Regions from separate parts of the Serratia sp. PL7 genome, predicted to be linked through region 1. Evidence: riboswitches for the same ligand, from Rfam matches in the RefSeq annotation. Region 1 holds a riboswitch; each other region holds the start of a gene.
What was found. A riboswitch is a leader RNA that binds a small molecule or an ion and turns the genes downstream of it on or off. The one in region 1 is predicted to bind fluoride.

Region 1 (7,921 bases):
CGCCAACAACAAGCGTGCAGCCCGCAGCCTCAGCCGGACCAGGTAAGCATGCGGCGACTGGCCGAAGGCCCGGGTGAACTGGCGAGTCAGGCGGAAGCGGTCCAGGCCGCACTGAAGCGCAAGTTCATCCAGGCTGGGGTTACCCGCCATGTGCTCGTGCAGGTAGTCTCGTAAGCGATTCATCACAATCAAAGCATCATCGCTTTGGGACGTTGGCCTGACGCGTATATGCCGCGCCAAAAGCGTCAGCAGTTGATCCAGGCTTTGATCGCGCGCCAGCCGGCCTTCCCCCTGATGCAACGCAAAAAAAGCCTGTTGTATCGCGGTCGCCAGCATCGGATCGTCGGTCAACGTGCTGTGGAAGGCGCCTTCCAGCACAGAAACGTCCCCTAATCCGCGGCGGTTCATCGCATCGGAAACCCAATGCTGCGGCAGATAAAGCATGGCATAGGTAAACCCTTCGGCCTGCGGCGCATGACCATCGTGCACCGCGCCCGGCTCGATCAGCATGGCACGTCCCGGCCGGCTGGTATGCAAGGAACGATGACAGTTGAAACGTTGTAAACCTTGCTGCGTCACGCCCACCAGCATTTCGTCATGATCGTGGGGATCGTAGGCATGCCCCTGAAAGTGGGCATTGACGCTTTCGATGCCGGTTTCGTCATCGCGCCGCAGTTCCAGCCAGTCTTTGTGTTGATGATTAGACGCCATGCAGTCAGTCCGGAGTTCTGCTCACAGGAAAGAAGAAAACAGCTTACCCTGAGACGGTCACCGTTTCACGCTCATAACTCGCAGATGGCATAAGTGCCCTTACCGGCCGATTTCGCCTGATACATCGCGCCGTCGGCGCGGGTCAACAGCATCTCCTCCGTCACGTCAGTGTGTGAGGAAATCGCCGCCCCCAGGCTGGCGGACAGGCTCACCGTCTGCTGCCCGATCTGCGAAATATCAGCCAGCCGCGCCAACACGTTTTCGCAAAATTCGCTGACCTCGCGCTGCGGTTCCGCCAACGGCCACAGGATGACCGTGAATTCGTCACCGGCCAGGCGCGAAACGCTATGGCGCTCGCCGGCGCAGGCGCTGAGCAACCTGGCGAACGTCTTGAGGATCAGATCGCCGAAGTCATGGCCATAGCTGTCATTGAGGGCTTTGAAACCATCGAGATCGATGAACACCAGCGCCATTTGCCGCTGTTCGCAACAGGCCTGCACCGTGCTGGACAACCGACGCAGAAAAGCGCGGCGGTTGGTCAACCCAGTCAGCATGTCGTGCGTAGCATCGTACTCCAGCCGTTGCTGCAGGCGCTTCAACTCGGTAATGTCCATGGACAGAATGTAAAACCCCTGAGCCTCGCACGGCACCAGCGTAGTGTGGATCATCAGCAACCCCTTCTGGGTCTGGAGCTCATTTTCGAAGCTCACCATTTCCCCCGCCAGGGCCCTGTCTATCATCGGTTTCGCTATCTGATAAACGTTCTCCCCCATAAAATCGCGCACCGTCATTCCTCTAAGGCGGCTTTCTTCCAGGCCAAACCAGGTTTTATAGGCGCTGTTAGCGAACAGGTAGCGTTCATTACCGTCGATTTGGCTGATCAACGCCGGCATGTTGTCAGTAATGGCCCGCAGGCGTTCCTTCTCCGTGCTGAGCTGATATTCGGCGAGTACCCGGGTTTCAATCTCTTCGTTGAGTTTCTTGACGACCACGTTCAGCTCCCGCGTGCGGATTTCGACGCGTTGTTCCAGCTCGTGTTGCAGAGAGAACAGATCGGCCTCCGCCGCCTTGCGCTCGCTGATATCGACGATAACCGAGATGAAATGATCCGGTTTGCCGTTAGGCAGCCGGTTTAACGCCACCGTCAGCTGCACCCAGACGATCGAGCCATCGGCACGGAAATAGCGTTTCTCCAGCGAGTAAGTACTGATCTCGTTTCTCAGCAGTTGCTGCAGTTTTTCCAGATCGGTGTTGAGATCGAGCGGATAGGTAATGTCCTGAAAGGTGCGATCCATCAGCTCGCGCTCGGAATAGTGCAACATTTCGCAGATGCGCGGATTGACCCGCAGCCAATACCCCTGCAGTGACACCAGCGCCATCCCTACCGCCGCCTGGGCGAAGGTCTGTTCGAACAAGGCTTCCGAGCGTTGCAGGTTGGACTTCAGGTTTTCGGTATAGACATGGCGTTCAATGCTCTGCAGGTACTCTTCCACCACGGCGGCGAAGTCGTGCAGGTCGGCCACCTGTTCCGGAGAAAACGGCTGCGGCTGGCTGTCGATAATGCACAGGGTGCCGAGCGGCAAACCGTCGAGCGACAGCAGCGGTTGCCCAACGTAGAAACCGATTCGCGGCCCGCCGATCACCAGCGGATTGTCGAAAAAACGCGGGTCGTTGGCGGTATCGGGCACCACCAGCGCTTCACGTTGCAAGATCGCATGGCCACAAAATGAGATGTTACGCGGCGTTTCCCGGACATCCAGACCGTAGCGCGATAGAAACCATTGGCGATCCCGGTCGATCAATGACACCAGCGCAATGGTGACGCCGAAGTATTTCGCCGCCAGCCGTGTAATACGATCCAGTTTTTCCACCGAGTTCGAATCCAGCACGTTCAGCGAGTTCAGTACCGACAGACGTTCGGCTTCGTTTTCGGGGAAGCAGGGTTCAAGCATGTTGTCTCCCATTGTGTCACCCACGGATCCGGCGCAGCCAGCCTGCGTGATTCCGTTCAGCCTATCCGTCGGTTAGCGGCAAATATCCTTGTCCATCATAGACTCACTCAGTATCAATCCGATTGCGCATTCTCGCCAGCTTTGCCGGGCGTTGCGTTTGCCACCGCGCTGCGCTACAGTCGTTCACAAGGTGATGGTGTTCCACCTTTCCCAACCGCCGCGTTCGCTCGAACCGGATGATGACGCCTGATATACAACTTCGCTTTATTTTTTAGGCAGGTATGTCAGGAGTCGCTATGAATGAAATCTCACGTCTTACCCCTTTTCCATCCCAGCCTGATCTCGCCGTGCGGGAAATGCCGCTGTACGTTTTCGGCCATAAAAATCCCGACAGCGACAGCATCTGCAGCGCGCTGGTGGTCGCGGACTGGCTCAATCACCTCGGCAAACCGGCCGTCGCTTTCCGCCTTGGCGAATTGACGCCGGAAACCCGCTACATACTGGCCGCCGCCGGCGTACAAACACCTGCGCTGCTGACAGACGATCTCCGTGACCGCAAAGTCTGGCTGGTGGATTTTACCGACGTCGAACAAGGGCCGGCCTCATTGCCCGACAGCGATGTGGTCGGCGTTATCGATCATCACCGGCTGGGCACCTTGATCACCCGCAACCCGCCCGATGTCTGGATCCGCGCCGTTGGCTGTTGCGCCACCGTGATCCTGTCCATACTGACGTCAGATACGCCGATGCCGCTTTCTTCCGCCCAGGCCACGCTGCTGCTGGGCGCGATTTTGAGCGATACCGTTGCGCTGAGCGCACCGACCACCACCGAACAGGATCGGGTGGCGGTCGCGCGGTTATGCGCAATCTCTCACGTTGACTATGACGCCTTCATCGCCGGATTGCTTGCCGCCAAAACCGATCTTTCGGGGCAATCCGCCCCGCAGTTGCTGCACCGTGACGCTAAGAATTACCGCATCCATAGCGTCTCGCTGCTGCTGTCGCAGATAGAAGTGCGGGCTATGAGCGATATCGATCCGCTGTTGCCCGCGCTGCAACAGGCGCTCGATCAGGCTAAGCAGGAGGCCGGGCTGGAGATGGCCGCGCTGCTGGTTACCGATATCACCCGCCACCGCTCTACCCTGTATTTCTCGTCGAACCGGGTGCTCGCCATTCGGCAGGTGTCGCTGCCCGGCATGACGAGCCGGAAAAAAGAGGTTTTACCGTGGTTAACCCTACAGATTGCTAACGCAGGGAGATAAGTCATGTCGCTCTATCAACATGCTTTACTGCTGGTGCAGGATGAACGCGACGGCCGGCTGCTGTTACGCCATGCCGAACGCCTCAATCAGCAGATGAATACGCGCATTACCGTGGCGCACATCAGCGCCGACTATGCCGAGCTGGACTACCTCAGCGATGCACAAACCAAAGATCGCCAGTCCAGCGAGGTGATCGCTGCCAAAGCCATGCTCAGCCGGCTGGTGGAAGACTGCACAATCCCCCTGGAGGTGCGCGCAATTGTCAGTATTCACCGCTTCAAAGACATCGAGGCCCTGATTGCCCGTGAAGGCGTCGATCTGTTGCTGCTAGGCCATCAGAACCGTCCGTTCGGCGTCTTTGCCTCCTTCGGCTTCGAGTTCATTAACCATTTGTCGATCGACGTGCTGATAAAGCACGTGCCCACTCCCTAGAATGAGGTGATCATCCATGAGCTATGAAATTGAAAACGTAACCGCCAGAGAGATCCTGGATTCGCGCGGCAACCCCACCGTCGAAGTTGAAATGACTGCGGCGGGCGTCGTGGCACGGGCTTCGGTTCCCTCCGGCGCCAGCACCGGTTCACGCGAGGCGGTGGAACACCGCGACGGCGATCCGCACCGTTACGGCGGTAAAGGCGTTCAGGAAGCGGTGCAAAGCGTCAAAACGGCGATCAATGAAGCGCTGCGCGGGGTGGATGTACGCCAACAAGGGGAGATTGACCGCCGGTTGATCGCACTGGACGGCAGCGAGAACAAGAGCCGATTGGGGGCCAACGCCCTGCTCGGCGTTTCTCTGGCCGCCGCCCGCCTCGCGGCGCAATTGTCGCAGCTGCCGCTGTATCGTTATCTGGGCGGTCTCGGCGCCAACCTGCTGCCGGTGCCCTGCATGAATATCATCAACGGCGGCGTGCATGCCCGCTGGCAAGGTGCGGACTTTCAGGAATTTATGATAGCGCCGCTGGGCGCGCCGTCGCTGCGCGAGGCCGTGCGCTGGGGCAGTGAAGTTTATCAGGCGCTGCGCCAAATTCTGTTGGAGAAAGGCCTGTCGGTCGGCGTTGGCGACGAAGGCGGTTTTGCGCCGGCGGTTGCCTCGAACCGACAACCGCTGGAGCTGATCGTACAGGCGATAGAGAAAGCCGGTTATCAACCGGGAGACGATATCGCCATTTGCATGGACCCGGCCTCGAGTGAATTCTATGCCAACGGCAAATACCGCCTGCGCAGCGAAAACGCTGAACTGGATGCCGAACAGATGACGGCCTATTACCAGCGGCTGGTGCAAGATTTTCCCATCGTGCTGATTGAAGACGGTTTGGCCGAGGACGACTGGGCGGGCTGGCGCATTCTCAGCGACGCCCTGGGCGATCAGGTGGAACTGGTCGGTGACGATCTGTTCGTCACCAACGTGAAATACATCCAGCGCGGGATTGATGAAAAGTTGGCCAATGCGGCGCTGATCAAACTGAACCAGATCGGTACCCTGAGCGAAACCTTCGCCGCCGTGCAGCTTTGCCAGGCAAACGGCTGGGGCACCTTTATCTCACACCGCAGCGGCGAAACCGTCGACAGCTTTATCGCCGATATGACGGTCGCGATGCGAGCCGGCCATCTGAAAACCGGCGCACCGAGCCGCGGCGAACGGATCGAAAAATACAATCAGCTGATGCGCATCGAAGACCAATTGGGCGCCGCGGCGGTGTATGCCGGGCGTTCCGCCTTTAAACACCGCTAAGCTTTGCCGGCCGGCCACGCACCGGCCTGTTTTTCATTTTTTGCGCGGCATAATCCCGCCACGCCGGATTCCAACAGAATACGCCGCGTCGCCATCAACGTCTCACGCTGCTCGTTCAGCGTCGCCATCATCCGCTCGATTTCCGCCAGCCGGCTGTCGACGCCCTGTATCAACCCATCCTGATAGGCGCTGCCCTGCAGCGCCAATACCCCGCGGATCGCCTGCAGCGAAAACCCCAGATTCTGGCCGATTTGGATCAGGTGCAGCCGCTCCAGCGCGCTTTCGCTATACACCCGATATCCGTTAACGCCGCGCACCGCTTTGGGCAGCAGACCCTGCTGTTCGTAGTAACGTATCGCCGAGGCGGCCATGCCGGCGCGCTCCGCCAACTCTCCGATTTTCATGCCCTATTGACCTTAAAGTTAACTTTAACCCTAGTATAGCGCCATTCCCCCTGCGACAGGAACGTACCCGATGTTTACCCCACTGATTCTGCCCAACGGCAGCCGCTTACCCAACCGTCTGGCCAAGGCCGCGTTGGAAGAAAATCTGGCCGATGAAGGCCAACTGCCCGGCCCCGCGCTATGGCGCCTGTATCGCCACTGGGGTATCGGCGGTGCCGGCCTCATCATCACCGGCAACGTGATGATCGACGGACGCGCCATGACCGGCCCCGGCGGCGTAGTGCTGGAACAGGATACGCCGCTCGAGGCGTTCAAAACCTGGGCGGCGGCCTCGCGCCAAGAAGGCGCGCAGGTATGGATGCAGCTCAGCCACCCGGGCCGTCAGGTGATGGCCAACATGGGCGGTAACGCCTGGGCGCCCTCCGCCATCCCAATGGCGATGGGCAAGTACAGCAAGCAGTTTGCCCCGCCGCAGGCCATGAGCGAAGCGCAGATTGCCGAGGTGATCGCCCGCTTCGCCGCCAGCGCGCACGCCGCCGAACAGGCCAGGTTTACCGGCGTGCAGATCCATGCGGCGCACGGCTACCTCATCTCCCAGTTCTTGTCGCCGTTGTCCAACCAGCGCAGCGATCGTTGGGGGGGCGAGCTGGCGAATCGCGCCCGCCTGCTGCTGGAGGTGGTGCGCGCGGTGCGCCAGCGTGTCTCGCCAGGCTTTTGCGTGGCGGTCAAACTGAACTCCGCCGATTTTCAGCGTGGCGGCTTTTCGCCGGACGAGGCCCGACAGGTATTGTTGATGCTCAACGAACTGCCGGTCGATCTGGTGGAGTTGTCAGGCGGGAGTTATGAGAGCCCGGCGATGCAGGGCGAAGCGGCGGACGACAGCACCCTGGCGCGCGAAGCCTATTTTCTGACCTTCGCCCGCGATCTCGCCGCAGTGGCCCGCATGCCGGTGATGACTACTGGCGGCATCGCCCGCCCGTCGGTGGCGCAACGGGTGCTGAACAGCGGCATCGCGGTGGTCGGCATCGCCACCGCCATGGCGGAAATTCCCGATCTGCCGCACCGCTGGCAAACCGGCGAAGCCCCTCATGCGCTGCCCGCGCCGGTAAAATGGCGCGATAAAACGCTGAGGCTGCTCGCTCGTATGGCGCTGATCAAGCGCCGCATGCACGCCCTGAGCCGCGATCGGACGCGCAACGTGCGTTACTCCCCGCTGTGGTCGCTGCTCATCGACCGGTGGCGCACCCGCCGCACTCTGCGGCGCTATCACGCCTGGTTACGGCAACGTTAATAACCGCGGTGCCGGCAGACTCGCCGGCACCGCACAAAAATCCCGCTTTTTTGATCGCGCTACGTAAAATCTGCAAGAAATCACCACTCTGGGTACTGCGCTTTTAACGCTCGACCGCTTATATTCATCACAAATTTTGTGTATATAACCGCTATAGGACTTAAGGTGGTGAATAGATGAAAATAAGCCGCTATTTTCTATTTATGTTATTAATCGGAAATTCACCTTAATAATAAATGCATTAAAGAAGTAGCCAAAGGAAAGCAGAAAAGGATTTTTACGCAATGTTAAAGAAATGTTGTTTTTTGCTGGCAAAACCAACGGTCAACAAATCAACAACATATTGATGAGCCTAAGAAAAAACTAAACAATTCAAAACAAAATCGGCTATTGAGTCCCAGGCAAAAAAGCCATATATTGGTCGCGCTTTTCACAAGGCAGTTACTTTTCTAATTCATTAATTCAATCGTTGCGTCTTGAGACCTTCGGTTGTAGGAGAGATATGATGACGGATAAAGTCCGTATTGATACTTTAGTTGCAAACTCATTAAACGGAAACAATGAAACCT
Region 2 (7,921 bases), on a different contig from region 1:
TACCCTGACTTGCAGACTGACACTTTCACTACCTACGTTTTTTAACCAAAAAACGCTGTTCTTAGCACTACCAGTAAAAGAAATCGTGACCGGCCAGATTTCCATATTTGCTGCGGAAAAGCAATGAGTAGAAAATGCCAGCATGGCAAAAGAAAAAAGGAATTTATTCATGCGGTATTCCACCAAACAATTTATTTTGCATTTAGTAAGAGACAGTTATAGTTGCTGTATCTGTATAATGACCTGGTATAAGTGGAGATGGAGGGTGATTTATTTCCACGTCAATTTCAATTTTGTTATTTAACTCATCGGGGGTGAATATAATGGGCGTTTCCCATTCAATCTTCTTTCCCTCTTTCACTGCAAAAATCTGATAGGGGATCAGTTGATCATTTCCTCCATCTAATGCTAGCGCCCGGTTTCCCCCGCTTAAGGAATGCTGCCCACCATCAATGCTAATGGTTGCGTTAGCACCAGGTGTACACTGCAGGTTAAAATAGGTTTGGCTGGAAACTGAGGACTGACCAATCAATAGATCAGGCAGATCCACAGAAAGTTTATTGCTCCCTATGAATCTGCAACCGTTATTAATAGTGGCCGTGACATCAAACTTCGCGCTGACTTGCTGGCCAGCCTTAGCCTGTACAGGGGAATTCATGGTGGATAACCCCAGCACCAGTATCAAGGATGTTGAAGACAATTTGATGCCCATGACCTTCAATTACCAGCTTATGGTGGCTTTAATGGTGTCAGTATACTTCCCAGCCTGAGCATTTTGTGGAACCGTGGCCTTAGCATAGAGCACGACATCGCCAGAACTGGTGATTTTTACTGGCTCATTCGGCTTGATAATACTGGTACCTTCCTGATCGCTGGAAAGGGTATAGGGCATTTTCGTTGTACTATCTTCATTCAACATATTGTACATGTCTTTATCACCCTGTTTCCCTGCGTCTAATGTCAATGAAGGCTGTGCTCCCGCCGTACATTGAACATTCATTTTATCTTGTGCGTTTAGTTGAGAGCCTGCGGTTGCGCCAGTATCAGGAAAAGCTAACGTCATCCATTGCTGACCATCAGCGACAGTCGATAAGTCATTGGGTTGTTGGGCAGATTTAACAACGCAGCCGGGTAATACATTCAAGGAAACTGAAATTTCACCAGAAATAGAGCTGCTATTTACACTAGCATTAGCCACGACGGAAATGGCCGCACCAAGTAAAAAGCACAAGCTTCTTGCTTTAAAAAAATGACATTTCATTACAACCTCTTAAATATTAATTAAGAATTTTCGCAAAAGACTAAATCAATAACACCTACAGTAAAACACGTTATTACCAATGAAAAAACCTCAATCGATCGTTTTTATCTATGTTACAGATTGGATATAAAACACAACAATCCCTTGTTTTAATTGCCATTTATAGTGAGTAAAAAAATCTGTTGAAATCTTTAGTTTCATAAATAAAAATAGCCTTACATAAATATATTTTTTTGATTTACACTTTGATATATCCCCTTACCAATTCCGTTATACAAAATAATTATCATCATTCAAAAAATGAAAGATAATTTTAATGGGAAATCAGGCCAAAACACAAAAATAGAGTTCAATAATAATTATCATTATTGAAGTGATAATGGGATATATTATCTGAATAAAGTCATTATCATTACTGGTAATATTACAACGTATGGTCTGCCATCCGTGGGCCAGTACAGCCCGACGTTGAACGGTTGAAGTAACTTGAAGACGAGAATGCGCAGCCCGAAGAGGCTGCTCGTACATGTCATATTAGTTAAGAAGGCGCTATAAGTAGCTCTGGACTGAAAGAATGACAAACTAAACGTAGTGTTGATGTGTGATATGACCAGGGCATTGCAACGTTTCGCCTGCAAGAACGCCTGAGTTAAAACCCTGTTTAATATATTTACATGTGAATATCAATAATAGATAAAAGCTCCTTTGTAGTATATGCAATATAATCTGGCTTAACTTTCCAGTGTTTAGGTTCAGAAAGACTATATGCCGCAGCGACTGAGATAACATTAATTCCGAGTTCGGATTGTATGTTACGAGCAAATTGCGTATCAGACTCATGGTCACCTATATACATAATTGAATGATTTTTAGCACGGCCAAAAATTGACTTTAAACATTTAACACCACCAAATGGATGTGGTTTTTGGTAATGATTTGGAACATCATCATAACCAACAATAGCTTTAAAAAATTCAGACACCCCATTTATTTCAAACACTCTACGGATATTTCCCTTTGAGTTTTGTGAGCAAATACCATGAGGGATATTTTTTGATTTAATTAAAACATCTTTAACACCATCAAAAAGCACAACTTTGGTTTTATTTTTATCTTGAAACTCTGCCCACAGGCTTCCGGCAATTAACATTTCTTCATGTGACAACCCATAGTAATCAATATATAGCTCTTGCCAATTTTTAGCTCTATGATTAGCAATATGGTATAACTCTTCACTCTGTAAGCATTTGGGTAAATTTTCTTTTGTCAAATGCGGCGCGACAATGGATAGAATCTCCTTAGTGATGGAAATATTTTTGGGAACGGTATTAACCAGTGTTCCATCATAATCCCAAAGTATTGCATCTAACTTCATTGAATCAATCTCTCACTGATAGTTAATCAACCTCAATCATAGCATAAAATCATATGCCATTAAACATGACCCAACATTAGACCATGCCTAGAAAATCACTAAACCCTCATCAAAATTATTTACATAGAAAGAATTATTAAAATCACTTTTAATTTAAAGTAAACAATCATCATGGATTTTAAACTGCATTTGTGGCGTTGCCGCATTGATTCTAAGTTAAACTATAGTAAGTAATGTAGCTAATTAGTAAGTGAGATGTGCATGATAATGATACCAGTGTGTAACCTCTAAAAATAAAATAAATATAATACAATATGTTAGTGGGGCGCCATTTATCATTACTTAGGTATATTGAACATCTTGGCTTCCATTTTTATTTTTTTCTTGATTTCCCTGTTTTGTTGAATGATAATTGACGCAAAGGTAATGGTGCTCTACCTTCTCCGAACCGCCACTTATAATTAACCTATAAAGTGGATAATGGCGCCTGATATATTTTCGCTTATTCAAATAGGCTAACTTGTCAGGTATCGTCATGAAAAAATCAACAAAAACCTATTATTACTTGGTACACGTAGAGAATAAACCCTCTAAATCCATCCTTGCCTTTGTTTTACCCTGTATTTATTACCTCTCCTATTCCTCACGATCTGTAATTAGCAATAAAAAACATCATAAAATGTTTTTTAAAACAGTGAGTTATAAAAATACGCATATTTTGGACATTGCCATCATGAATAAATTTTTAAAAACCCTATTTTTAATAGGTACCATTCTTTTAGTTAACAATATGGTGAGCGCTTCTATGAGAGGAGTGTCAAACCATCATCCCACCCATACAAAAACCGCAATTAAAAGACTAGGTAGATTATCTTTTAGAGTATCAACAAATAGACGAAACCATTGTTTAGTTTGTTAATATTACCATTAGGCATTACATCATGGTGATATCAACAAAAAACATTTCCCACCATAGAACGTTTAGTTATATCTAAGGAGTGTATTTTGAAAATTAAAAAAACATGCTATGCTTTGCTTTTCCTCATTGCTCCACTATCTGCACTTGCAGGGCAAGAGTTATCTTTAAATTCTGGAGTTACTTATATAGAAGGTAATGATGCAGGTGGTCATATACAAATAGGGTATCAATATGGTTTTACAAAAAACCTGGGCATTTATACTGGCTATGCCTATGGACATGCTAGCCTAGCTGGCGATACAGCCCTAATTATTTCAGATGGTTACGCTCATCCTGAAAATATAACCTATCATACAATTCCGCTCGCCTTGCAAGCCACGCTGCCTTTGGGGCATCATTCACTCTATATTCGAGCAGGCACTAACCTTTATCATGAAGATAATACTATTGAGAGTAAAAACGGACTTGGCCTTTATGGCGCCGTTGGGTGGAAATATTATTTTGGTGATGAGCAAAATTGGAATATCGGCTTATCTTATCAACGGATGAAAATGCACAATTACAATGCAAACATAGGGACGTTTGATATAGGATATGGCTTTTAGTGATTAATCGGATATTATTCCATCACTGGAGCACTCCCAATTCTACAGACTGCTTCTGTCCTCACGATGAGGCCTTTTCGAAGGCCTCTTGACAGATGCCGCTGTGATAACGGTGGCGCCGGGTCCGGTTGTAGAGTACTTCAATGTAGTCGTGAAACGTAATTCAGAATAATAAAATTCACCTAGAATTCAAAGTAGTGAAGCTTTAAACGATTTTCTGAATGTCAGGAAAAAATGATCACGATCAAAGTAGGCGGCATTTTTGTTGCACAGATTATAATTTTGCCCTATGCTTTTTTTCAAGGTGATGGTGTTCCACCTTTCCCAACCGCCGGACTGTCCAGTTCGGATGATGACGCCTGATATACATTTTTGCTTTTATCCTTAGGCACGTATGTCAGGTACACTTATGAAAAAAAATCATCTTTTACCTTTGATCTTTCTTGCGTCTGATACCTCAGAGGAGACGCTGAAATGATCTATGTCTTTGGCCATCAGAATCCCGACAGCGACAGCATCTGCAGCGCGCTCATTACAGCAGACTGGCTGACAAATCTCGGCAAGCGCGCGACTCCTTTTAGGCTCGGTGACATTACACCTGAAACGGCGTTTATTCTGCAGCAGGCCGGAGTAGCCCCTCCCCCCTTGCTCGACGGAGACCTCAGTGGCAAACAGGTATGGCTGGTCGACTTTACCGATCTGGAACAGGGCCCTTCCTCACTTGCCGACGGCAACATTGTTGGCATCATAGACCATCACCGGCTGGGCACGGTTATGACACAGGATCCTCCGGATGTTTGGATACGTTCCTACGGCTGCTGTGCCACGGTGATCTGGCAAATCCTTACCCTTGAAAATCCTCAGCCGATCTCTTCATCTCAAGCCATCCTGATGTTAGGAGCGATACTGAGTGATACTGTTGCGCTCACATCACCTACCACTACAGCTCATGACATCGCTGCCGTGCAGTCATTATTCTCCATAAGCCAACTCAATTATGACTCTTTCGTGAAAGAGTTGCTGATCGCGAAAACAGATATTGGGGGGCAAACACCAGACTCACTTCTTAAGAAAGACGCCAAGCGCTACCGGATTAACGCCCAGTCGGTGCTGCTTTCTCAAATCGAAGTCGCCAGCATGTCAGCAGTAGATGCAATGCTCGCTGACCTACTTATCGCATTAACAAAAGAGTGTCAGTCCGGCGATTTTGACATTGCGATGTTGGCTGTCACGGACATCTTTAAGAAAAACACAACGATATATTTCTCAGAAAATAATGCGCTCAATCTAACGTGTCTGTCTCTTCCAGGCATTATAAGCAGGAAAAAAGAGATACTGCCGTGGCTGACGGATACTTTCTCAACCTCCTCGAGGTAGTCAATGCAAATGTATAAACATGCTCTGTTAATGCTCAGCGATGAAACCGACGGCCAGTTTCTGCTTCAAAGTGTCGCCAGGAGTTTTCATGAACAAGGGACGGCGATCACCCTTGGACACCTCACTTCAAATCTTCAAGAGTTAGACATTACCTCAGACTCTTTAACGAAAGACCGGCAGTCTGCTGAAATTATTGCGGCAAAAGCAATGCTTAGTCGGTTAGTGAAGACAGTCAATTTTCCCGTGGATGTGAAAGAGATAGTGACGATCAGCCGCTTTAAAGACCTAGAGGCCTACGTCGCCGATGCGGGTGTAGATCTGGTCATTATGGGACATAAAAACAGACTTTTCGGGATGCTCTCTTCCCATTCAATTGAATTCGTCAACCATCTGACCGTTGACGTGTTGATTAAGCATATTGCAACCAACTGATATTAGAGGTTTATATGAGCTTTATTATTGAAACAATCCATGCCCGTGAAATCCTGGACTCTCGGGGTAACCCAACCCTGGAAGTCGATGTTTCAACCCAATGCGGTACTGTTGCAAGAGCCTCCGTCCCCTCCGGAGCAAGTACCGGTTCGCGAGAGGCTATAGAGCGCCGCGATGGTGATAAAACGCGCTTCGGCGGGAAAGGTGTCCTCAATGCGATCAAAAGCGTTAACACTGAGATTCATAACAGCCTTAAAGGGCATGATGTACGCGATCAGCGCGGCATCGATAACATTATGATTGCCCTGGATGGGACGGATAATAAAGCGCGCCTGGGGGCAAATGCTATTTTGGGCGTTTCATTGGCCGTATCACGGCTCGCCGCTCAACTATCTCATACGCCTTTGTACCGCTATCTTGGTGGGATTGGGGCAAATCTGCTGCCGGTGCCTTGCATGAATATCATCAATGGGGGCGTTCATGCCCGCGGTCAGGGGGCTGACTTTCAGGAATATATGATTGCGCCTTACGGCGCACCAACGTTCAGGGAGGCCATGCGTTGGGGTAGTGAAGTATACCAGTCGCTTCGTCAGGTTCTTCTTGAAATGGGCCTGTCAACCGGTGTGGGCGATGAAGGAGGTTTTGCTCCGGCAGTTTCTTCAAATCGTGAACCGCTGGAACTGATTGTCCTTGCCATAGAGAGAGCTGGGTTCCGCCCTAATGAAGATATCGTTATCTGTATGGACCCAGCCTCCAGTGAGTTTTATCGAAACGGAAAATATCATCTGCGTACGGAGAATGCCGAGCTGACCTCGCAGGAGATGGCGGACTACTACCAGATGCTGGTTAAAACCTTCCCGATTGTCCTTATTGAAGATGGCCTCGCGGAAGATGACTGGGCAGGATGGAAAATTCTGCATGATCGATTGGGAGATCAGATTGAACTGGTTGGTGACGATCTGTTTGTGACCAATGTGAAGTATATACAGCGCGGGATTGATGAAAATCTTGCGAATGCTGCATTGATTAAACTCAATCAGATTGGCTCCCTGAGTGAAACCTTTGATGCGGTTCAGCTCTGCCATGACAACAACTGGGGTGCCTTTATCTCACACCGCAGCGGAGAGACGATCGACAGCTTTATCGCCGATATGACAGTGGCTATGCGTGCAGGTCATCTCAAAACAGGAGCCCCGTGCCGGGGTGAGCGTATCGAAAAATACAACCAGCTCATGCGAATTGAGGATGAGTTGGGTTCGTCAGCACAGTTTGCAGGAAAGTCAGCCTTTAAATAACCTATTATGGCAATAACCCTGGCGAACCGCCGGGGTTATTAATGGATATATATTTATTCTTTCTATGCTTACACCTGCGATGCAAAGCTTGATTGTCATAAACAGGAAAGCAAACTGACCAAAGCTACTGAATATCGGGCACATGCCCCCAGAAGCGGAGATTTCCCTTGCAGTGAGCCGTGTATCATAAGCAGAAAATAGTCCCTGAGTCTGGTAATCTACCAGGCTTGAGTTCCTTGGTTTTAAGCCTTCCGGCTAACTAGCTAGGGTACAGCAAGACACTAATTCAGGATTATGTGATTGATTATAGGGATATAAAAGTATGATTGCCGAACATACCGCGTTTTTCGCCAGCCCCTCCAAGCGATGTGATGATGTGTCAGCCATCGAGCGTAGAATAGCGACAAAGACGCTCTACTTATTGCTTTCTCCCGTTTTCACACTTGTTTTCATTGCATCTCTGGCTACGCCAACCCTATTTTTTATCGAGGGTGACACCTTTCTACTTGGTGTTTTATTTTTATTAATCCTTCTCCCCCTGAATTATTTATTCTTTAAAAGAATTAGCGACAACTTAAAATTAAAGCATGGAGAGGTATACTTTAACGTCACCTCTCAAGGTGTTTTTTATACGCGATACAACGATCTGTCAGGCGG
Region 3 (7,921 bases), 1.4 Mb from region 1:
GCGAAAGGCTGGCCGCAAGCCGGAGCGCCCGGTATAATGGCTTTACCACTTCTGTAACCTGACGATGACTCTTTTGCAACCAGACAAGATCATTTTGCGTCAGCTGGGGTTGCAGCCCTACGCGCCTGTATCCCAAGCCATGCATAACTTCACCGACAGTCGTACCGAGACTACGCCGGACGAACTGTGGCTGGTACAGCATCACCCGGTGTTCACCCAAGGCCAGGCCGGCAAAGCCGAGCATGTGCTGATGCCCGGTGATATCCCGGTGGTCCAGAGCGATCGCGGCGGCCAGGTGACCTACCACGGCCCGGGTCAGCAGGTGATGTACGTGATGGTCGATCTGAAACGCAACAAGGTCGGCGTACGTCAATTGGTCACGGCGATAGAAGATACGGTTATCAACACCCTCGCCCACTTTCGCCTCGCATCGCGCGCCCGTCCGGATGCGCCTGGCGTGTACGTGGGGGAGCAGAAAATCTGTTCGTTGGGTTTGCGGATCCGCAAAGGCAGCTCATTCCACGGCCTGGCCCTGAATGTGGCGATGGATCTCAGCCCCTTCCAACGCATCAACCCTTGCGGTTACGCCGGCATGCAGATGACGCAGGTCAGCGCGCTGGCGCCCGGCGTTGGCATTGAAGACATACACCCAATCCTGGTACAGGAATTTGTTCATTTACTCGGCTACCAGACGGTCGAGCTTCGTAACTGGAACCTGCACGATTATGAGTAAACCAATTCAGATGGAACGCGGCGTCAAATACCGCGATGCTGACAAAATGGCGCTGATCCCGGTCAAAACGGTGGTCACCGAACGGCAGGAGCTGTTGCGTAAACCCGAGTGGATGAAGATCAAACTGCCTGCCGACTCAACGCGCATTCAGGGCATCAAAGCCGCGATGCGTAAAAACGGCCTGCACTCCGTCTGTGAGGAAGCCTCGTGCCCTAACCTGTCCGAGTGTTTCAACCACGGTACCGCCACCTTTATGATCCTCGGCGCTATCTGCACCCGCCGCTGCCCGTTCTGCGACGTGGCCCACGGCCGCCCGATCGCGCCAGACGCTAACGAGCCGGAAAAGCTGGCGCAAACCATCGCCGACATGGCGCTGCGTTACGTGGTGATCACCTCGGTTGACCGCGACGACCTGCGCGACGGCGGTGCTCAGCACTTTGCCGACTGCATCTCGGCCATCCGCGCCAAGAGTCCGAACATCAAAATTGAAACGCTGGTGCCGGACTTCCGCGGCCGTATGGATCGCGCTCTGGAGATCCTCACCGCCACGCCGCCGGACGTGTTTAACCACAACCTGGAAAACGTGCCGCGCGTCTACCGCCAGGTGCGCCCGGGCGCCAACTATGAGTGGTCGCTGAAGCTGCTGGAGCGCTTTAAAGAAGCTCACCCGGATATCCCGACCAAATCCGGCCTGATGGTCGGCCTGGGCGAAACCAACGCGGAAATCGTTGAAGTGATGCGCGATCTGCGTCGCCACGGCGTGACCATGCTGACGCTGGGCCAGTACCTGCAGCCGAGCCGTCACCACCTGCCGGTGCAGCGCTACGTCAGCCCGGCCGAGTTTGACGAGATGAAAGAAGAAGCGATGGCGATGGGCTTCACCCACGCCGCCTGCGGCCCGTTCGTGCGTTCGTCTTACCACGCCGATCTGCAGGCCAAAGGGATGGAAGTGAAATAACGCGTAATAGTTTGTTACGCTAAAGACGGCGGAAACGCCAAAAAACGGATGTCCGCAAGGCATCCGTTTTTTATTGCGAGCAGTCAGACGGAATTAAACGTCTTTCTTTTCGACGCTCTGCTGAGCGGACTGGCTCTCGGCGGTGCTGTTGCCGGCGGCCGGCGGCGTGCTGTCGTCGCCCACCGCTTTTTTAAAGCCTTTCAGCGCCGCGCCAAGATCGGCGCCGAGCGTGCGCAGTTTGCTGGTGCCGAACAGTAAAATCACCAACACCGCAATCACCAGAAGTTTGGTAATGCTGATACCTTCCATACTCACCTTCTTATCATAGAGCGCTGTGTGAACAGCGAGAAAAACTGACCTTGCCTGCGAATATTTAGCGACTTTCCTTCGGCTCACACAACCGCAACATGTAACAGAGTGAGATCCGTTGCAGGAATGTCACGCAACCTCGCGGCGTGAATCCCAGACTATTCTTAGTTTATCACCCGCATGATACGCTGCCGTGATACTCATCAGGGAGATGCCGGATGTATATTGCCCCATCCATTTTCGATGCCCGAAAATCCGGCCTCAGCTTCGCCAAACGCACCTATCTGCCCCGCGTCGCCGGTCTGGGGCTCGGGTTTATCTGCGTTTGCGCCGCGCTCTATCCCTTGGCTCCGCCCGCGGCGGTCTGGCTATTGCTGGCCTTTCACGGCTTTCTCTGGCCGCATCTGGCCTATCGCCTGGCCTACCGCGCCAAAGATCCGTTCAAAGCCGAGATCCGCAACCTCTTGATCGACTCCGCCTTCGGCGGCTTCTGGGCAGCGATGATGGCATTCAATGCCCTGCCGGCGATCGTCATCCTGTCGATGATGAGCATGAACAACATCGCTTCGGCCGGCAAAGCGCTGTTTGTCAAAGGATTGGCGATTCAATTGGCCACGGCGATGCTCACCGGCGCGCTGCTCGGCTTCCCGTTTCATCCATACAGCACGCCGCTGCAAGTCTATCTGTGCCTGCCGATGATCTACCTTTATCCGACGTTGCTGGGGCTGGTGACCTACCGCACCGCCAAACGGCTGGCGGAAAAAAAACAGGAGCTGCAACGCATCAGCACCCGCGATGGGCTGACCGGCTTATATAACCGTCGCCACTGGGAACATCTTCTGCATCGCCAGTTCGATAGCTGCCGCCGCTACCAGGACAACGCCACGCTGATCCTGATGGACATCGACCGCTTCAAAACCATCAACGACACCTTCGGCCATGCGCTGGGGGATGAAGCCCTGGCGGTATTGGCGGAAGAGCTGCTGATCGGCTTGCGCAACGTGGATATCGTCGGGCGCTACGGCGGCGACGAGTTTGGCGCGGTGCTGCCGAACACTAACGCCGAACAGGCGGAAATCGTCCTGCACCGCATCCAGCAGCGGCTGGACGCGGTCAGTTTCAAGGAGGCGCCGCAGCTGCGGCTGCAGATCAGCGCAGGCATCGCTAACTACCACCCCGCGCTGGGCGGCTATCTTGACTGGCTGAAAGCGGCCGACGGTGCGCTCTATCGGGCGAAGCATAATGGCCGCAACCGGCTGGAAACGGCAGTGCCGCCAGGGGAGTAACTTACTGACTTAATAACTTGGCAAAATACTTCGGCGCTTCGACAAAGCCTTCGCGCCGGTAAAACGTATGCGCTCGCTCGCGGCGACTGTGGCAATGGACCTCTAACCGATCGCAGCCGCGACGGTGCGCCAGCGCCTCGCCCTCCGCCAGCAGCCGCCGGCCTACGCCCGCGCCGCGCGCTCGGTCATCGACGCAAAAATAGCTGATGCGGCCAATGTCGCCGGCCAACGCCAGCTGCGGCAGGAAATGCAGCGACAACACGCCCAACACCTGCTCCCCGTCCGTCGCCACCAGCAGCGCCTCATCCGGATGCGCCAACAGTTGCTGCATGCGCTGCGTCAGAAACGCCTCGGTGCCGGGATAATCCAACGCCGTCATTAATTCGGCGATAGCATGGCGATCGCTCAGGCGCGCCGTTCTGATTTGCATAGGGTGACCTCGCAGAGTGTCGATACTACAAAATAGATGGCGTTAGGTGTAACATCCACCGGGTACGGCAAAAAAGGCCGTGCGGCACGCTGGAGATGACATTCCTCCCTAACCGCCTTCACAGGCTGATGATGTCTACGTAACCTCTCGGAGAGAGGCGCGTAGCGTTACGCCTGTCCCTTTCCGAGTCCCGTGAATTTCTCTGATTGAAAGGTAGTTGCCCCATGTTGAGTTCTTTACTGGCCGTATTTATCGGCGGCGGCGTCGGCAGCGTTTTGCGCTGGGCGGTAAGCATGAAAATGAATCCGCTGAATGCCCACATTCCGCTCGGTACGCTGATGGTCAATCTGATCGGTGGTTTTATCATCGGCCTGGCGATGGCGATTTTCACCCGCATGACGCATCTGGATCCCACCTGGAAATTACTGATTACCACCGGGTTCTGCGGCGGCCTGACTACCTTCTCCACCTTTTCGCTGGAGGTGGTATACCTGATGCAAGATGGCCGCTTCGGCTGGGCGCTGGCCAACATGCTGCTCAACCTGGCCGGCTCGCTGGCGATGACGCTGCTGGCCTTTATGCTGGTAATGTGGCTCAACGGGCGCTAAGCCCTTAATGTTTCCTTAATCTTGCATGCGCATAATCTCATCCAGTACTCCTGACTGGATGAGAAACCGCTATGTTTAGCCTGCCGAAAACCGCCGCCGAAGCGATTGCCATTGCGCTGTGCGTCCTGATCGTCGCCGCCTTTATCAAATCCTACCTGTTCGCTTAAGCGCCCTTACCCGCAGCACGCGTTCATCTTGCGTCTTTCCGGCCGTTTACACTACAATTGAGAATGAACGTTCACACCCAAAAATGTGAACCCGGCTCACGCGTAGCAAAGGATCGGGCAGATGCTCTCCCCCAACGACAGTAAACAGGCCAAGGTGCAGGCGCGCCGCGATCAGATCGTCGAAGCGGCGAAAATCAGTTTCCGCCGCCACGGCTTCCACGCCGCCAGCATGGCGGAGATCGCCCAAGGCTCGCAGCTCAGCGTCGGTCAAATCTATCGTTATTTCGCCAATAAAGACGCGATTATCGAAGAGATCGTCAACCGCATCATCACTAACAAGATGCAGCGGCTGGAAAACCTTGGCGATCACATCAACCTGATCGCCGGTACGTTGGCGGCGCGCACGCTGTTTCAGCAGCCGGGCGAGAGCGAAACCGATCACATGCTGATGCTGGAAGTGACCGCCGAGGCCACGCGCAACCCGGTGGTGGCCAAACTGCTCAGCGATGCGGAAGCGCGGCTGTTTCGCCACGTGTGCCACAATCTGCAGCGGCTGTATCCCCATTTCAGCGCGGAAGAGATCGCCGCGCGGGTGGAATTTATCGCCGTCATGAGCGAAGGCACCGGTTACCGTATCCTTACCACGCAAAAAGCCGATGCGTCCCTGCTGCGCGATCTGTATCAGCAGGCCATTTCTCACCTGTTCAGGAAACTCTAATCTCCCATGACCAAACACTTAGCCAGACAGCGTCTGGTGTACGCCGTCGTGCTTGGCCTGCTGGCCGCGCTGGGGCCGCTGTGCACCGATCTCTACCTGCCCGCCCTGCCGGAAATGGCGGGTGAGCTGAATACCTCCACCGCCGCCGCGCAGCTCAGCCTGACCACCGGGCTGCTCGGTCTGGGCGTCGGCCAGCTGATTTTCGGCCCTTACAGCGACAAATTGGGCCGTATGCGCCCGCTGCTGCTGTCGCTGATCCTGCTGCTGGGCGCTTCGCTGTGGTGTGCGCTGGCGCCCACCATCGACCAACTGCTGATCGCCCGCCTGCTGCAAGGCATCGCCGGTGCCGGCGGCGCGGTGATTTCCCGCGCCATTGCTCGCGATCTGTACGCCGGCCATGAGCTGACCCGTTTCTTCGCCTTGCTGATGCTGGTTAACGGCCTGGCGCCGATCGTCGCACCGGTGCTGGGCGGCGTGATGCTGCAGGTAATGAATTGGCGCGGTATCTTCGGCGTGCTGGCGGCCATCGCCGTGCTGCTGTTCAGCCTGTCGGCGCTGAAGCTGCGCGAATCCCTGCCGGTCGAGCGCCGCAGCCAGGGCGGTATCCTGGCGATGCTGATGTCGCTCGGCGGGTTGCTGACCCAGCGCTATTTCATGGGCCTGTGCCTGACACAGGGCTTCGTGATGGCCGGCATGTTCGCCTATATCGGCGCCTCGCCTTTCGTCTTGCAGCAGATCTACGGCCTCAGCCCGCAGATGTTCAGCCTATGCTTCGCCATTAACGGCGTCGGCTTGATCATTGCGGCACAGCTGGCCAGCCGTCTCAGTTCGCGTTGGGGGGAACGCCGGGTATTGAGGGGAGGGTTAACGCTGGCGGCCGTCGCGTCGCTGTTGCTGCTGTTGGCCGCCGCGCTGCATGCGCCGCTGGTCGTGTTGCTGGTGCCGCTGTTCTTCTCGGTAGCGGTGATCGGCATCGTCGGCCCGACCGCCTCTTCGCTGGCGATGCAAAGCCAGGGAGACAAAGCGGGCAGCGCCTCGGCCTTGATCGGCGTGTGCATGTTCGCCCTCGGCGCCTGCGCCGTGCCGCTCACCGGGCTGGGCGGCACCTCGGGCCTGTCGATGGCGCTGACCATCGTCGGCTGTTACGCCATCGCCATCCTGCTGTTCGGCCTGTTGGCCCGCCGCAACGACGCATAACGCGCCCAATAAAAAACCCGCTCAATGAGCGGGTTTTAAGAAATTCAGCTACGCAGCTTAGATAGCAGTAACGTTAGCGGCAGATGGGCCCTTGGCACCGTTCGTGATTTCAAATTCTACACGCTGGCCTTCAGCAAGCGTTTTGAAACCGTTGCTAACGATGGCAGAGAAGTGGACGAAAACGTCCTTGCTACCATCTTCCGGAGTAATGAAACCGAAGCCTTTGGATTCATTAAACCACTTAACGCTACCTTTAATCTTAGACATCAAACTTACCTTTAACGTGAATGAAAGACACAAAACCTGTGTCGATTACAGTACAGCAAGCAGGCAGGATTTTGTCCACCACCGCGATCACAGAAATCCGATAAAGAGTGAAAAAATCCGTGTTGTCCGGTGTAAATGGATTGCACCGGTTGCGATACGTTACCGTTCCAGGCCAAACCTCTCCCTGCGCCGGCGAACAACGAGCGAACGCCCAAACTCGCCCGCTTCCCCCTGTGTTGACGCCCCCATGCAGACGCAATCGCTATGAAATATAACCAGATGGTCTTTTTGCTTCGGCGGTCCCTGCACTAGGGTTAGGGTTTATTTCCCACTGTGAGCCAAGCCTATGACCAGCCAATTGGCAGACAAAATCATCGCCTATCGGCGTGAGCTGCACCAAAACCCGGAACTTTCCAATCACGAATTCGCCACCACCGCCCGGCTGACCCGCTGGCTGGAAGAGGCAGGCATCCGTCTGCTGCCGCTGGCGCTGAAAACCGGCGTCGTGGCGGAGATCGGCAGCGGCAAGGGGCCGATTATCGCGCTGCGCGGCGACATTGATGCCCTGCCGATCGACGAAATCGCCGACGTGCCCTTCAGCTCGCAAAACAGCGGCGTAATGCACGCCTGCGGCCACGACTTTCACACCTCGGTGATGCTCGGCGCCGCGCACCTGCTCAAAGCGCGTGAGGCCGAGCTGCCCGGCACGGTGCGCATCTTCTTCCAGCCGGCGGAAGAGACCTTCAACGGCGCCCGGCACCTGATCGACGCCGGCGCGCTGGATAACGTTGCGGCGGTATTTGGCCTGCATAACGCGCCGGAGCTGCCCACCGGCACCTTCGCCACCCGCGCCGGGCCGTTCTACGCCAACGTCGATCGATTCCAGATCCTCATCACCGGCAAAGGCGCCCACGCCGCCAAACCGGAACAGGGCGTCGATACCATCGTCACCGCCAGCCAGATCGTCGGCGCGCTGCAGACGCTGCCCAGCCGCAGCTTCAGCTCGCTGGAATCGCTGGTGGTGAGCGTGACGCGCATCGAAGGCGGCAATACCTGGAACGTGCTGCCGCAAACCGTGGAGCTGGAAGGCACGGTGCGCACCCACAGCGACGCGGTGCGCCGCCAGGTGCCTGATAAAATTCGCCAGGTGATCGACGGCGTTGCCGCCGCTCTCGGCGCGCAGGCCGAACTCCACTGGCAGCCGGGGCCGCCGGCGGTGATCAACGACGCCCATTGGGCGGCGTTCAG

Region 2: it holds a riboswitch for fluoride, as region 1 does, so the genes downstream of both, N6G83_RS38985 (manganese-dependent inorganic pyrophosphatase) here and N6G83_RS05810 (DHH family phosphoesterase) in region 1, are expected to answer to the same signal.
Region 3: it holds a riboswitch for fluoride, as region 1 does, so the genes downstream of both, crcB (fluoride efflux transporter CrcB) here and N6G83_RS05810 (DHH family phosphoesterase) in region 1, are expected to answer to the same signal.

Annotation. Positions count from the first base shown of each region.
Region 1 is NZ_CAMFLB010000001.1:1,240,330-1,248,250, forward strand. Features, by position in the region: partial or broken gene N6G83_RS05800 (AraC family ligand binding domain-containing protein) at 1-711, opposite strand, end outside; gene N6G83_RS05805 (diguanylate cyclase domain-containing protein) at 783-2,663, opposite strand; fluoride riboswitch at 2,844-2,919, shown strand; gene N6G83_RS05810 (DHH family phosphoesterase) at 2,960-3,925, shown strand; gene N6G83_RS05815 (universal stress protein) at 3,929-4,357, shown strand; gene eno (phosphopyruvate hydratase) at 4,374-5,657, shown strand; gene N6G83_RS05825 (MerR family transcriptional regulator) at 5,654-6,061, opposite strand; gene N6G83_RS05830 (NADH:flavin oxidoreductase/NADH oxidase family protein) at 6,132-7,352, shown strand; gene N6G83_RS05835 (diaminobutyrate--2-oxoglutarate transaminase) at 7,858-7,921, shown strand, end outside.
Region 2 is NZ_CAMFLB010000017.1:148,313-156,233, forward strand. Features, by position in the region: gene N6G83_RS38960 (molecular chaperone) at 1-171, opposite strand, end outside; gene N6G83_RS38965 (spore coat U domain-containing protein) at 203-712, opposite strand; gene N6G83_RS38970 (spore coat U domain-containing protein) at 722-1,261, opposite strand; gene N6G83_RS38975 (HAD family hydrolase) at 1,932-2,636, opposite strand; gene N6G83_RS38980 (outer membrane beta-barrel protein) at 3,642-4,160, shown strand; fluoride riboswitch at 4,455-4,529, shown strand; gene N6G83_RS38985 (manganese-dependent inorganic pyrophosphatase) at 4,635-5,537, shown strand; gene N6G83_RS38990 (universal stress protein) at 5,541-5,969, shown strand; gene eno (phosphopyruvate hydratase) at 5,984-7,264, shown strand; gene N6G83_RS39000 (hypothetical protein) at 7,587-7,921, shown strand, end outside.
Region 3 is NZ_CAMFLB010000001.1:2,685,499-2,693,419, forward strand. Features, by position in the region: gene lipB (lipoyl(octanoyl) transferase LipB) at 65-733, shown strand; gene lipA (lipoyl synthase) at 726-1,691, shown strand; gene tatA (Sec-independent protein translocase subunit TatA) at 1,785-2,000, opposite strand; gene N6G83_RS13080 (diguanylate cyclase) at 2,219-3,286, shown strand; gene N6G83_RS13085 (GNAT family N-acetyltransferase) at 3,288-3,716, opposite strand; fluoride riboswitch at 3,799-3,861, shown strand; gene crcB (fluoride efflux transporter CrcB) at 3,941-4,324, shown strand; gene N6G83_RS13095 (TetR/AcrR family transcriptional regulator) at 4,613-5,209, shown strand; gene N6G83_RS13100 (multidrug effflux MFS transporter) at 5,216-6,406, shown strand; gene cspE (transcription antiterminator/RNA stability regulator CspE) at 6,464-6,673, opposite strand; gene N6G83_RS13110 (M20 peptidase aminoacylase family protein) at 7,020-7,921, shown strand, end outside.